2 regions of the Microbacterium sp. CH1 genome follow, and region 1 is predicted to be linked to the other one. Evidence: predicted binding sites of a transcription regulator. Region 1 holds the regulator's gene; the other holds the start of a gene.
The links. Region 1 encodes HrcA, which represses chaperone genes, less so after heat shock. Its sites were predicted from a motif close to TTNGCACTCGNNNNNNNCGAGTGCNAA; they were not measured.
Positions count from the first base shown of each region.

Region 2: groES (co-chaperone GroES) is a predicted target of HrcA. The motif match lies at 2,856-2,882, and genes of this name have one in related genera.

Region 1 covers NZ_LOSO01000011.1:266,736-274,147, reverse strand. Annotated here, with positions in the region: gene ybeY (rRNA maturation RNase YbeY) at 1-400, opposite strand, end outside; gene AUV07_RS04625 (PhoH family protein) at 397-1,422, opposite strand; gene AUV07_RS04620 (HIT domain-containing protein) at 1,469-1,816, opposite strand; gene AUV07_RS04615 (16S rRNA (uracil(1498)-N(3))-methyltransferase) at 1,854-2,582, opposite strand; gene dnaJ (molecular chaperone DnaJ) at 2,585-3,697, opposite strand; gene hrcA (heat-inducible transcriptional repressor HrcA) at 3,734-4,765, opposite strand; gene hemW (radical SAM family heme chaperone HemW) at 4,875-6,092, opposite strand; gene AUV07_RS04595 (DUF1990 family protein) at 6,092-6,745, opposite strand; gene AUV07_RS04590 (GIY-YIG nuclease family protein) at 6,932-7,252, shown strand; gene lepA (translation elongation factor 4) at 7,310-7,412, opposite strand, start outside.
Region 2 covers NZ_LOSO01000015.1:409,143-416,554, reverse strand. Annotated here, with positions in the region: gene AUV07_RS10375 (ABC transporter substrate-binding protein) at 9-1,265, opposite strand; gene rarD (EamA family transporter RarD) at 1,410-2,342, opposite strand; gene groES (co-chaperone GroES) at 2,473-2,769, opposite strand; gene AUV07_RS10360 (THUMP-like domain-containing protein) at 2,920-4,125, shown strand; gene AUV07_RS10355 (hypothetical protein) at 4,133-5,326, opposite strand; gene AUV07_RS10350 (hypothetical protein) at 5,310-6,383, opposite strand; gene AUV07_RS10345 (hypothetical protein) at 6,395-6,883, opposite strand; gene tsaD (tRNA (adenosine(37)-N6)-threonylcarbamoyltransferase complex transferase subunit TsaD) at 6,880-7,412, opposite strand, start outside.

The DNA.
Region 1 (7,412 bases):
TCTCCCGCTCCTCATCCGGCTCGGCGTGGTCGAACCCGAGCAGGTGCAGCAGTCCGTGCGTGGTGAGCAGGATGAGCTCGTCCATGAGGGTGTGCCCGGCGGCCTGCGCCTGCGTCTCCGCGACCTGCGGGCAGAGGACGATGTCGCCGAGCAGTCCGGGAGGCGTCGGACGGTCCTCGGTGCCGGGCCGGAGCTCGTCCATCGGGAAGCTCAGGACGTCGGTCGGCCCCGGCTCGTCCATCCACTGCACGTGCAGCGCCTCCATAGCGCCCTCGTCGACGAGCACGATGGCCACCTCGGCGTCCGCGCTGACGTGGAGCTGCGCCAGGTTGAAGTCCGTCAGCCGCTGCAGCACGGTCTCGTCGACATCGATGGCCGACTCGTTGTTGATCTCGATCATGAGAGCCCTCGTTTCGGCATGCGGTCGCGTGGTCCGGGTCGCTGGGCGCCGCGGCGCTCGGCACGGTTGGCGAACTCGTGCGCCTGCTCGCGCTCGGCCCGCTGCGCCACGCGCCGCTCGTCGTACTCGCTGTAGGCGTCGACGATGCGCCCCACCAGGGAGTGCCGGACCACGTCGTCACTGGTGAGACGGGAGAAGTGGATGTCGTCGATGCCGTCGAGCACCCGGGTGACCAGGCGGAGGCCGGAGGCGCCCTGCGGAAGGTCGACCTGTGTGATGTCGCCGGTGACGACCATCTTCGTGCCGAACCCGAGACGCGTGAGGAACATCTTCATCTGCTCGGGCGTGGTGTTCTGCGCCTCGTCGAGCACGACGAAGGAGTCGTTGAGGGTGCGTCCGCGCATGTATGCGAGGGGCGCGACCTCGATGGTGCCCGTCGCCATCAGGCGCGGCACGATCTCCGGATCCATCATCTCGTTGAGCGCGTCATAGAGCGGCCGCAGGTACGGATCGATCTTGTCGGTGAGCGTGCCGGGGAGGAAACCGAGGCGCTCCCCCGCTTCGACCGCCGGACGGGTGAGGATGATGCGGGTGACCTCCTTGCGCTGCAGCGCCTGGACGGCCTTCGCCATCGCCAGGTAAGTCTTGCCCGTTCCGGCCGGACCGATGCCGAACACGATCGTGTTCTCCTCGATCGCGTCGACGTACTCCTTCTGACCGAGGGTCTTCGGCCGGATCACCTTGCCCCGCGTGGAGAGGATCGCCTCGCCCAGCACCTCGCTGGGCCGCGGGCCGCCGTCCTGACGCAGCATGCGCGCCGAGCTGGACACGTCGCTCGGGGCGAGATCGTGCCCGGCTTTGGTCATCGTGAGGAGCTCGTCGACGAGGGCCTTGGCCTTGGCGACGGCATCGCGCGCACCCGTGAGCGTGATCTCGTTGCCGCGGACGAGCACCTGCACGTCACGGTGCTCGCGCTCGAGCATCCGCAGCAGCCGGTCCTGCGGACCGAGCAGCTGCACCATCGCGACGCCGTCGGCGTAGAGCCGTTCGGTGACGTTTTCCTGATCGTCAGAAGCCAACGAGCTTGTTCTCCTCGAGGTTGCCGAGCACATGGGCGTGCACGTGGAAGACGGACTGCGCGACGCTCGCGCCGTTGTTGAAGATGAGGCGGTACTCGCCGTTGGCGTGTTCCTCCGCGATGCGCTTGGCGGCGGCGACCATCTCGGCCAGCAGCGCGGGATCCCCGGCCGCGAGCTCGGTCACGTCGCGGTACTCCTCGGTCTTGGGGATGACGAGCACATGGAGCGGCGCCTGCGGATCGATGTCGCGGATCGCGAAGACGCGGCCCATGTCGAGCAGGATCTCCCCGGGGATGTCCCCGGTGAGGATGCGCGTGAAGATCGAGGGTTCGCTCATGCTCTCAGCTTACTGGGGGGACGCGCGGTGCGGCCGGTCACCAGCGCCCGAGGGCCGCGGACAGCACGGCGATGGCCGCGGGGCCCGCCGTGGACGTGCGCAGCACGGTGTCGCCGAGCAGCACGCGTTCGGCGCCCGCGGCCGTGAGCTTCTCCAGCTCCTCCGGAGCGATCCCGCCCTCCGGACCCACCACGAGCACGAGGTCACGGTCATCCAGCACCAGGGCGGAGAGCCGCACGGGCGCGGTCGGGTCGAGCAGGAGCACGCGCTGCGTCGCCGCGCGGGTCGCGAGCTGTGCGGTCGTCTCCGGGGCGGCCACCTCGGGTACCCAGGCACGGTGCGCCTGCTTCGCGGCCTCGCGGACGATCGTCGCCCAGCGCTCGCGTCCCTTCACCGCCTTCGGCCCCTCCCAGCGCGACACGCTGCGACCCGCCTGCCACGGCACGACCTCGTCGACGCCGAGTTCGCACGCGGCCTGCACGGCGAGCTCGTCGCGGTCGCCCTTCGCGAGCGCCTGCACGAGCACGAGGCGTGGGCTCGCCGGCTCGTGCTCGACGCGCGCGGTGATCCGGACGTCGACGCGCGACGGCGACACCGCTTCGGCCACGCCGGTCAGCCAGATGCCCCGACCGTCACCGACCGTGACGGCCTCGCCGACGCGCAGCCGCCGGACGACGGCCGCATGCTTCGCCTCGGCCCCGGTCAGGGAGACGAGGCCGCCCACCGCGGCATCACCCGCGGATTCGACGAGGAAGTGCAGCGCCACGATCAGTGGGCGCGGAACCGGTCGCGCAGCTTGGAGAACAGGCCCTGCTGGAACTGCGCGAGCTGCGGGCCCGGCGCCTTGTTCTTCTTGGCGAAGTCCTCGATGAGCTTGCGCTGCGCGGAGTCGAGCTTGGTGGGGGTGACCACCTGCACGCCGACGCGGAGGTCGCCGCGCTGGGTGCCGCGCAGCGGCGTGATGCCTCGGCCCTTGATGGTCAGCACGTCACCGGACTGCACGCCGGCGCGGATCTCCAGGTCGACCTCCCCGTCGAGTCCCTCGATCGAGGTCTCGGTGCCGAGGATGGCGTCGGTCATGGACACCTCGAGCGTGGCGAGCAGGTCGTCGCCGTCACGGCTGAAGGCGGGGTGCGGGTTGACCGTGACCTCCACGTAGAGGTCGCCGTTCGGGCCGCCCGCGCGGCCGACCTCGCCAGAGCCGGGGAGCTGCAGCCGCAGTCCGGTCTCGACGCCCGCCGGGATGTCGAGGGACACCGTGCGGCGCGAGCGGACGCGTCCCTGCCCGCCACAGGTGCCGCAGGGGTACGGGATGGTCGTGCCGTAGCCCTCGCAGGTGCCGCACGGCTGGGAGGTGACGACGTTGCCGAGAAGGCTCCGCACCTGACGCTGCACGTGCCCCGTGCCGCCGCAGATGTCGCAGGTGACGGGCGACGTGCCCTCCTGGCAGCACGAGCCCTGACAGGTCTCGCAGAGCACGGCCGTGTCGACCTCGATGTCGCGGTGCGCACCGAAGACCACATCGCCGAGGTCGAGGGTGACCCGGACGAGCGCGTCCTGACCGCGCTCTCGCCGCGATCGCGGACGGGCGCCGCGTCCGCCACCCTGTGACGCGCCGAAGAACGTCTCGAAGATGTCGCCGAAGCCTCCGAAGCCTCCGAAGTTGTTCGCGCCGTCACCGCCGCCCATGTCGTACCGGCGGCGCGACTCCTCGTCGCTGAGCACGTCGTAGGCGTGCGTGACGAGCTTGAACTTCTCCGCAGCCTCCTCCCCCGGATTCACGTCCGGGTGGAGCTGCCGTGCCAGGCGCCGATACGCCTTCTTGATCTCGTCGGTGGAAGCGTCCCGGGACACCCCGAGAACCTCGTAGTGGTCCGCCACAATCGCCTTTCTGCGTGTGATTTCCGTGGGGCCGCGTCAGCGGCCGGCCTCGTCGTCGTCGAGCATGCGCGACAGGTAGCGGGCGACCGCCCGCGCTGCCGCGAGGTTGCTCGGATAGTCCATCCGCGTCGGTCCCATGACGCCGACCCGCGCGGTCCCCGAAGGCGCCGCGTAGTTGCTGGCGACGATCGACGCCTCGCCGAGCCCGAAGGAGGCGTTCTCGGTGCCGATGCTCGCCGCGAGGCCGTGCTCGTCCGGCACCATCTCGCTCATCAGCCGCAGCAGCGTGACCTGCTCCTCGATGGCCTCGAGGAGGGGGTGGATGCTGCCGCGGAAGTCCTGTTCGCGCCGCGCCAGGGTCGCCGCTCCGGCCATCACGAGCCGCTCCTGCCGGAAGCCGCCGAGTTCGTCGATCACGACGCCGGCGAGGGTGCGGAGCACGCGATCCTGCGGCGTCTCCTCCGTGGCGAGCAGCGCCTGAAGCCGGTCGGAGGCCGCCGCGATCGCCTGCCCGGTGATGAGGGCGGAAAGTCGCGCGCGCAGCACGGCGAGGTCGGCCTCGTCGATCGCGTCCGGCAGAGCGGTGATCCGCTGCGACACCCCACCGGCGTCCGTCACCAGCACCGTGAGGAGCCGGTTGGGGGCCAGCGTCACGAGCTCCACGTGGGTCACGTGCGCCCGCGCGAACGACGGATACTGCGCCAGCGCGACCTGGCCGGTGAGCTGCGTGAGGACGCGGACGGTCCGGACCATCAGGTCGTCGAGGTCGGCCGGGTCGGCGAGGAACGACTCGATGGCGGAACGCTGTGCGGTGGAGAGAGGACGGAGCTGGGCGAGGTGATTGACGAACACCCGGTAGCCCTTGTCCGTCGGGACGCGCCCGGACGACGTGTGCGGAGCCGTGATCAGCTCCTCGTCCTCCAGCTGCGCCATGTCGTTGCGGATGGTCGCGGCCGAGACCCCGAACGAGTGCCGGTCGACGATGGAACGGCTGCCCACGGGCTCGTGCGTCTCGACGTAGTCCTGCACGATCGCGCGGAGGACCTGCAGCCCTCGCTCTGTGACCATGGCTTCCCCTTCCCGCCGACCGGATGCTGGCACTCTGCTGCCCTGAGTGCCAATCCTACCTCCTGCGACCGGGAGATCTCCGAAGGCGGGGCAGCGCCGGTGGAGCCGCTCAATCCGTCAGTTCGCGCACGACGGCGTCGGCGAGGAGGCGGCCGCGGAGCGTGAGCTGCACGCGCCCGCGGATCGCCGCCGGCGCGTCGATGAGCCCGTCGGCGATGAGGCCGGCGATGCGGTCGCGGTTCTGCTCCGGGACGTCGGTCACCGCGATCCCCTCACGGATGCGGCTGAGGAGGAGGATGCGCTCCAGGGTCCGCGCCTCCGGGTCCGGACGTTCGCGCCCGGCCGCCGGCGAGGACGAGGCCGCCAGCCGCTGCGCGTAGGCCGCCGGGTGCTTGACGTTCCACCACCGGAGTCCGGCGACGTGGCTGTGGGCGCCGGGGCCGAAGCCCCACCAGTCGCTCCCCCGCCAGTACGCGAGGTTGTGCCGCGACCGCTGCCCTTCGCTGCGGGCCCAGTTGCTGACCTCGTACCACTCGAACCCGGCGGCGGCGAGGCGCTCGTCCGCCAGCTCGTACATGTCCGCCTGCAGGTCGTCGTCCGGGGTCGGCACCTCACCGCGACGGATCTGTCGCGCGAGCTTCGTGCCGTCCTCGATGATGAGGGCATACGCGGAGACGTGGTCGGACTCCAGGGCGAGGGCGGCGTCGAGCGAGGCCTCCCAGTCGGCGAGGCTCTCCCCCGGTGCGCCGTAGATGAGGTCGACGCTGACCGCGAGTCCTGCCCCCTTCGCCGCGGCGACGGCGGTGCGGACGTTCTCGGGGCGGTGCGTCCGGTCGAGCGCGGCGAGGACGTGCGGGACGGCGGACTGCATGCCGATGGACAGCCTCGTGACCCCCGCCTCGGCGAGGATGCGCGCGACCTCCGGGGTCACCGTGTCGGGGTTGGCCTCGACCGTGACCTCGGCGCCCGGTGCGAGTCCGAACGCCGCGGTGGCCGCTCCCAGCATGCGGGCGAGGTCTCCCGCGGGAAGCAGCGTGGGCGTGCCGCCGCCGAAGAACACCGTGTCCATCGGGCGCAGCGCTCCGGCCTCGTCCAGCACCGTACGCGCGAGGGCGATCTCGCCGATGAGGGTGGACGCGTAGTCCTCCTGCTTCGCGCCGCGCAGCTCGCCGGACGTGTACGTGTTGAAGTCGCAGTAGCCGCAGCGCACCCGGCAGAACGGGATGTGCAGGTAGGCGGAAAACGGCGTCTCGGCGGAGATCGGAAGGTCTGCGGGGAGACGCCCATCCGCGGGCGCCGGATCCCCGAGCGGAAGTGGTCCCGCCATCACACCGGGGTCGCGTAGAGCGGGGAGATCGCGCGGAGGTAGCGCGCGAAGAGCTCGCGACGGCGGCGTTTCATCAGGGCGGGGACGAGCCGATAGAGCAGCGTGTTCGGGGCGTCGAAAGCCCGGACCGTGAACCAGACCTCGTCGTTGTCCTCTCGCCAGTCCACGTCGAACGACTCCTCGCCGCTCACGACGGAGCCCCCGACCGTGCCCAGTACGAAGCCGATCCGCCGGGTCTCCTCGGTGACGGAGATCACGCGCAGCTCGGAGTCGGCGCGCATGCCGCCGACCCGTCCACGGAGGTGGAGCGTCATGCCCGCGCCTACGAAGGGCATCCCCTCCGCGTCGTAGCGCGGCTCCACATCCCGCTTGCTCGGCGCGATGGGATTGCCCTCGGCGTCGAAGCTCACGCCCGCATAGGCGGGGCCGGGAGCAGGGCGGACGTCTTCGACGGAGAGTCCAGCCGCACGCTGCGCCGTCCACGACAGCAGGGCTTCGCCGGCCGTCTGAAAACGCTCCTCGCCACTGCCGATCCGCCAGGATTCCTCCGCCGGGATGCTGCGCTCGGGCGGGTACTGCATCAGATCGGGGGCGTGGGTCGCACCCACGGCCGCATAGTCCACCGTGTCGTCTCGGAAAGTCCCGCGCCGCATGAGATCCAGCCTACTTCGGGTTCCCTGAGCGAACACCCCCCGCGCCGCACGCCGTCACATCCTTGCCCCCTGACGCTGGGTCCCTGAGCCCGTCGAAGGGCTCCTCCACAACGGTGGGTCCCTGAGCTTGTCGAAGGGATTCCTCACGCCCCGGGAAACCGCACGCCCCTCCGCCATGATGGCCCGATGCCATGGACCTACATCCTCGAATGCCGTGACGGCAGCTTCTACACGGGCAGCACGAACGGCGACCTCGAAGCCCGCATCTGGGAGCACAACCACGACGACGCGTTCGCCGCGAACTTCACCCGGAGACGCAGGCCCGCGGCTCTGGTCTACGCGGAGCGCTTCGACACCGTCGACGCGGCCTTCTTCCGGGAGAAGCAGATCCAGGGATGGAGTCGTCGGAAGAAGATCGCACTGATCGAGAGTCGGTGGGAGGACCTCCCGTCATTGTCGAGGTCGTACGGTGCGCTTCGACAAGCTCAGCGACCCAACGACGGCTGACCGCTTCGACAAGCTCAGCGACCCAACGTGGATCGACGGGCTCAGCGACCCAGCGTGCTACTTCTTGTCCTTGGTCTCGACGTCGCCAGAGAGCGCGGCGATGAACGCCTCCTGGGGGACCTCGACGCGGCCCACCATCTTCATGCGCTTCTTGCCCTCC
Region 2 (7,412 bases), on a different contig from region 1:
TCGCTGCGTTACTTGATGCGCGAGGTGACGTTCTCGGAGTCGAACTCGTAGACGCCGATGGCAGCGCCCTTCGGGTCGTTGTTCTCGTCGAACGTGATCTCACCGGAGAGGCCGTCGTAGTCCGGCGTGCCGCCGTCGTTGATGATCGCGGCGCAGTCGGCGAAGTTGTCGCACTTCTCGCCGTCGCCGTCACCACCGGAGACGGTGATCATCTCCGCGGCGATGTCCGGGCCTTCGACCGAGCCGGCCTTCAGCGCGGCCAGAGCGATCAGCACCACCGCGTCGTAGGCCTCGGACGAGTACGTCACGGCGTCGATCGGGTCGTTGCCCTCGGCCGTCCAGACCGCGTTCAGCTGGTCGAGGAAGTCCTGCGGAAGCTCGGCGCCGGCGCGGGTGCCCTTCGAGCCCTCGAGGCTGATCGGGATGTCGGTACCCCAGTCCTTGAGGTTGCCGTCGACGAGGTACAGCGAGCCCGTGTCCACCCCGGCGTTGCCGAGCAGCGGAGCGATGGTCGCGAACTGGTCGTAGGAGACCACGGCGACCGCATCCGGATTGGCCGCAGCGATCTCCGAGACCTGCGCGTTGAACTGACCGTCGCCCTGGTTGTACGAGGCGTCGGCGACGACCTCGCCGCCGGTGCTCTCGAACGTGGCCTTGATCGCCTCGAACAGACCCGTGCCGTAGGGGTCGTTCTGGTAGATGATGCCCAGCGTCTTGTGGCCGTCCTCGGCGATCTCGTTGCCGAGGACCTCGCCCTGGAGGTTGTCGCTCGGGGCGGTGCGGAAGTACATCGGGTTGATGCCCGTGAAGTCCGGCGAGGTGTTGGACGGGGACACCGTCAGGATGTCCGCGCCCGCGTTGCCGTCGAGGATGAGCTTGGTGACGCTGGAGGACGCCGCGCCGATCATGGCGGTGATGCCGTCGTTGCGCAGGTTGGTGATGGAGGTCTCGTAGGCCTTGTTGTCGAGGTCGCCCTCGTCGGCCGTGCTGAGGTCGATCGTGATGCCCGCGTCGGCCTCGTTGATCTGGTCCACGGCGAGCTGGACGCCGGCCTCCATCGGCGCGCCCAGGAACGCGAGCGTACCGGTGGCGGGCAGCAGTGAGCCGAGCTTGAGCGTCAGGTCGGCGGCGGGCTTGTCGCCACCCCCGTCCGACGGCTCCGCGTCCGGCGTGCTGCTGCAGCCCGCGATGATGAGGGCGGAGGCGCTGACCAGCGCGATCCCGGCGAAGATCCTCGCGCTGCGCGAGCCCTTCAGTGCGTTCATGATGCTCCCTTGCGTAAACGAACGTGGACGGTGACCACAGTCGGGTGCTCTAACACTAGGGCGTGCACCCCGCGCGCAGGAGGGGCAAGTATCTCGGTGCGTTAACGATCCAGGACCGCTGTTTCCGCCTGTGGGCGGGCGGGATCAGGGCACCGCCGCGGGGGTGTCCCGCCGGCCGCGCCGCGCGGCGAGCAGCAGATCGACGACGAAGACCCCGATCGCGATCCACACCAGGACGAACCCGATCCAGCGCTCCGGCGGCATCGGCTCGTGCAGCACGACGACCCCGATCACGAACTGCAGGATCGGGGTGAGGAACTGCAGCATGCCGATGACGGTGAGATCGACGCGACGCGTGCCGGCCGCGAACAGCAGCAGGGGCACGGCCGTCGCCACTCCCGCGAACGCGAGCAGCACGGCATGCGGCCAGCCCGCAGTCCCCATGGTCAAACCGGCCGGCGTCGTCGCCACGATCACAAGCTGCACCACCGCGATGGGGATCAGCCAGAACGACTCGAGCGTCAGCCCGCTGACCGCGTCGACGGCGGGGCCGATCTTCTTCTTGAGGAGCCCGTACAGGCCGAAGGAGGCCGTGAGCGTCAAGGCGATCCAGGGGACGTGGCCGTACGCCACGACGATAACCACGACCGCGATGGCCGCGATCCCGACGGCCGCCCACTGCAGCCGGCGGAGGCGCTCCTTGAGCACGAAGACGCCGAGCAGAACCGTCGTGATCGGGTTGATGAAGTAGCCGAGCGCCGTCTCCACCACGTTCCCGCTCAGCGTGCCGAGGACGAAGACCTGCCAGTTGACGTAGATGAGAAGGCCGGCCAGGGCCGTCCACCCCAGCAGCCGCGGACTCCGGACGATGGCGAGGAAGGCGGCCCATCCCCTCATGACCGTGAGCAGCAGGAGGCAAAAGACGAAGGAGAGCAGCACCCGCCAGGCCACGACCTCCCAGGGACCGGTGGGCTGCAGGAGGAGGAAGTAGAGCGGCAGGACGCCCCACAGCAGATACGCGCTGCCGGCGTAGGCGACGCCCGCCGTCCGGGTGGCGCGGGTCGTCTCAACAGTCACCGCACAACCCTATGCCTGCGCCGCCGGGCGACGCGCCGTCCGGGGCGCAGAAGAGGGCCCGGATGCCGAAGCATCCGGGCCCTCTCCGGACCGGGTTCCGTCCGGCGAGCGGAGGGAACCGGGTGTGCGATCAGCGGACGACGACCGCCAGGACGTCGCGAGCCGACAGGACGAGGAACTCGTCCGCGCCGAACTTCACCTCGGTGCCGCCGTACTTGCTGTAGAGCACGCGGTCGCCGACGGCGACGTCGAGCGGAACGCGGTTGCCGTTGTCGTCGATACGGCCGGGGCCGACCGCCACGACCTCGCCCTCCTGGGGCTTCTCCTTGGCGGTGTCGGGGATGACCAGGCCACTCGCGGTGGTCTGCTCGGCCTCGACCTGCTTGATGACGATGCGGTCCTCGAGCGGCTTGATGGAAACCGACACGGTCTACCTCTTCTTTCTTGACGCTGACACGAAAGACTCGTTCGCACTCTCAACCCGAGAGTGCTAATGCCAGTGTAGGCGGTCGGCTGGCACTCATGCAATGCGAGTGCCAACCCCGATCCGGCGGCGACCGCGTCCTAGGGTGGGAGGGTGGAGATGTCCGAGCTGCGCGCCCTGCTGACCCCTGCCGGCCTCGAGCTGCTCGATGCGCTCGGGCCGGTCACCTCCACCGCCGAGGCGGCGACCGCGGTCTCCCGACTGCGGGCCGCCGGACACTCCCCCGACCTCGTCTCCGCCGTCGTCGGCCAGGCGCACCTGCGAGCCAAGGCCACGGCGAAGTTCGGCCCCTTCGCCGCCCGCATGCTGTTCACCCGCGCGGGCCTCGAGCAGGCCACCCGCCTCGGGGTGGCCGCCCGCCACGCCCAGCGGATCCGCCGGGCCGGCCTCACGAGTGTCGCCGACCTCGGCTGCGGGATCGGCGGCGACGCCCTCGCATTCGCCGGCGCCGGACTGGCGGTGCACGCCGTGGATGCCGACGAGGTGACCGCGGCCCTCGCCGCCTACAACCTCGCCCCGTTCGGCGACGACGCCACGGTGCGCCACGCGACCGCGGAGGAAGCGCTCGGAGAACCGATCCCCGGCCAGGCGATCTGGATGGACCCCGCCCGCCGCACCTCCGGGCACAGCGAGACCCGGCGCGTCTCCGCCGACGACTACTCGCCGTCGCTCGACTGGGCGTTCGCCGTCGCCGCGCAGCGCCCCACCGGGATCAAGCTCGGCCCCGCCCACGACCGCGACGCCCTGCCCGCGGACGCGGAGACGCAGTGGGTCAGCGCCGACGGGAGCGTGGTCGAGCTCGTGGTGTGGTCGCGCGAGCTCGCGAGGGAAGGGGTGCGGCGCTCCGCCCTCGTCATCCGCGGCGAGCGCTCGCACGAGCTCACCGGATCCGCGGATGCCGAGGATGCTCCGGTCCGTGCGCTCGGGGCCTTCCTCCACGAGCCGGACGGGGCCGTCATCCGGGCCCGGCTCATCGGCGACGTCGCCCGCAGCCTCGACGCGGGGATGCTCGATCCGCGCATCGCGTACCTGACCTCCGACGCCGCCCTGACGAGCCCGTTCGTGCAGTCCTTCCGCGTCCGGGAGGCGCTGCCGATCACGCCGAAGACGATCAACGCGGCCCTGAAGGCCCACGGCATCGGCCGCATCGAGATCAAGAAGCGCGGGGTGGACGTCGATCCAGCGGCCTTCCGGCGCAAGCTGACCCTGCGCGGCGACGCCGAGGCGACCCTGATCCTCGCCCGGTTCGGCGATCAGCGCCGCGCGATCCTCGCCGACCGGGTGCCCGCCGCGGACTGAGTGCCCGTCAGCCCTGCGGGTCGCGGCCCGGGATGTCGACGCGGATCGGATCCCCGGGCGGCCCGGTGGTCACGAGGTAGGAGTCGCCGGAAAGCGTCCTCGCCGCGGTCGATGCGGTCGTCACGGTGAGGTAGGGCACCTGCCTGCGGGTGAACGCCACTTCCAGAACGGAGACGGAGAGGACCTCTCCCGATGTCTGCTCGGTGTCCACGACCTGCACGCCGAGGCCTGTCTCGATCGCCTCCGACATCGCCGCGCACTGCCGTGAACCGTCGACGTCGACGATGAGGCATCGCTGAGTGGGGCCTTCCTCCGACGCGCGGTCACCGAGCCAGACCGGCTGCCCCCGGAAGGACCCGAGGAGCGTGAGACCGAGCGTGTAACCGTCGTCGATCAGCTCCTTCGCCCTGGGGCGGTCCTCGGCACCGAACTGGTCGACCAGTGCCGAGGACTGCCCCCAGCGCTGGATGCTCACCATCGGCTCTTCCGTGGTGGAGAACAGCATGGTCGCGGTGATGCTGTCCACGGCGTAGGCATCTCCCTCGTCGGCTGCCGCCGGCCCGGGCACGGCGATCGAGGCGTAGAGGCCCGGGGCCACTTCTCCCTTCGGCAGACACGTAAACGCGGAGTCGGCGCCGGCATCGAGGATCAGACACCGCGTCTCCCCGGCGTCCTGCGTGGCGAACCAGGCGAGAGCCCCCTCCGCCTCCCCCACAGGGCGGACGGATCCGGGGTCGTAGCCCGAGTCGGCGAGTTCGGTCCGCCGGTCCTCCTGCGCCTCCGTCAGAGGGAACGCGTCCGACCGCGGGGCGAACAGCGCCCACCCGGCCCCCACGCCGATCGCGAGGAGAGCCGCCGACGCCACGAGTACCTTCGCGAGACCGCGGCGGTTCGCGGCCGGTGCCTCGGACGCCGAGACGTCCTCCGGATTCTCCGGCGCGGCGTCTTCCGCGACCGGCTCGCCCTCCGGCGCCGGGAGAGCGTCCGCGACCTCCTTCCCACCGCCGGGGTCCGGGGATGCGGACGTCGCCGGTTCCTCGGACGCGGACAGGGCTGCGCGGCGACGCTCCGCCTGGAGCTCCTGCAGCCGGAGGGCCGCGGCAGCGTCGAGCCCGCCGTCACGGCCGTATGCCGCACGCTCCAGTGCCCTGCGCTCCGCGTCGTCGGCTCCGGACTGCGGTCGGTCAGTCTCCTCCCGCACCGACGTCGCTCCCTTCTCGGATGATCGTGAACGACGGCAGTCCGGCTCCGGTCGGCAGCTCGTAGGTCGTCACTCCCCCGGTCTCCGCATCGGTCACCTGCAGTCGCAGCCGCCCCTCGTGCTCCTGCAGAGTCTCACTCTCCTCGCAGGCCATCGGCGCGTCGGACGTCGACCCGTCGTAGACGAGGCAATGCCGCCCCACCCCCTGCGCAGACGCCGTCCACACGGGGACGTCGCCGTCGTATCCGACGATCCAAATCGAGTTCGGGTCGAACCCCTCCTCCGCCAGGCGTCGGGCGGTGCGGGTCTCTTCCTCGGTCGCGTAGGTGATGCCGCTGCCGCGGTCCGACCCGAACTCCGAGACGCCGACGCTCACCGCGGGCTCCCCGTCGCGAGTGAGAAGGAGCTGCGCCGAGACCTGCCTCGTGATGTCCTCGTCACGGTGCGTCGTCACCTCGCCCCACAGCCCTTCCTTCTGGACGTCTTCGCGCCGATTGCAGCTCGGCGTCGTGCTCTCCGCCGATCCGAGGACCAGGCAGACGCTCGCTCCGCCGTTCTTCGTCGCCATCCAGATGACCGCGCCCTCCTCCGCCGCGACGGCGCGCACCGATCCGGGGTCGTACGTCCCGGAGGCGACGAGCTCGGACTGCCATCCCTGCTGCTCGGCGCTGAGCGCGACGGCGGCACCGCCGGTCCGGCCGAAGGCGAGCCACCCGATGCCGACCCCGAGGAGGACCATGACGACCGCGGCGAGCACGAGCATCCCGCGCGAACGAGCCCGCGCCTCCCTCAGGGCCGGGCCGTCGGTCCGGGCGGCGCCGTCCGTGGGCTCTTCGTCCGGCACCACGGGAGCGTCGTCTCCTGTCGGAGTCTCGCCGTCGTCCTGGACGGTGGCGACGGACTCCCGGGAGGGCGTGCTCGGTCCCGGAGACGGACGCCGCCGAGCATCGTCGAGCTGTCGCAGGCGCGCGGCCTCCGCGTCCGTGAGGCCTCCGCCGGGGCCGAAGGCCTTGCGCTGCAGGGTCCTGCGCTCCTCGACATCGTCGTCGTCCGTCATGACCATCCCGCCTAGCCGAGTCTCTCGAACTGCATCCCCGCCCAGACCAGCCATCCGAGGCTGTACACGGTCGCGCACAGCCCCAGCACGAGCGCCCAGCGGGCGATCGCGCGGTTCTCGACGGGGCGACGCAGCGACATGATGGCCGCGATCACCGCGACGACCGCGACCGGGATCCCCCAGCCCACGAAGAACGATGCGCCGAGCGCGACGATCGCCGCAAGCAGCGCCCACGGCGCCAGCCGCGTGTCGTCCACGGGCACGGGCTCGGGCTCGGACGCCGGCTCCCACGCGTCCTCCTCCCCGTGGTCGAGGTCGGGCCCGCTGACGACCACCGGCTCGATGCCCACCGGACCCGTCGGGAGCTTCGTATAGCCCTCCCGAGGAGCTCCGGGAAGGCGCGCGGTCCCGGCCGGGCGCTCGACCTGCCCGCTCGCGCGCTCGACCCGCGCACGGGGCGCGGCCCCGTCGGGTTCCGGTTCCTGCGCGAGCCCGGTCACGCCGGCACCGCCTCCGCGACCTGGATCTCCGTGACCGGCAGCGTCGAGTCCGCGCCGAAGCCGAGCGTCGAGGCGGGACGCCCCGATGCGATGAGCTCGGCGGCGAGCGCGGCGATCATGGCGCCGTTGTCCGTGCAGAGGGACAGCGGCGGGATGCGCACGGTGACCCCGGCCTCGGCGGCCCTGGACAGCGCGACCTCGCGGAGCCGGCGGTTCGCGATCACACCGCCACCCAGGAGCAGCCGCGGCACCCCGAGGTCGGCGCAGGCGTTGAGCGCCTTGGTGACGAGGACGTCGACGACGGCCTCCCGGAAGCTCGCGGCGACGTCGGCGATCGGCAGCTCGCGCGCGTCGGCGCCCGCGGCGGCGTTCTCCGCCTCGAAGCGCTCGACCCAGCGGGCGACAGCGGTCTTCAGCCCGGAGAACGAGAAGTCGTAGCGATGCTTCGCGAGGTCGGAGGCACGCGAGAGCCCGCGCGGGAAGCGGATCGCGTCCGGGGCTCCGCCGACGGCGGCCCGGTCGATCTCGG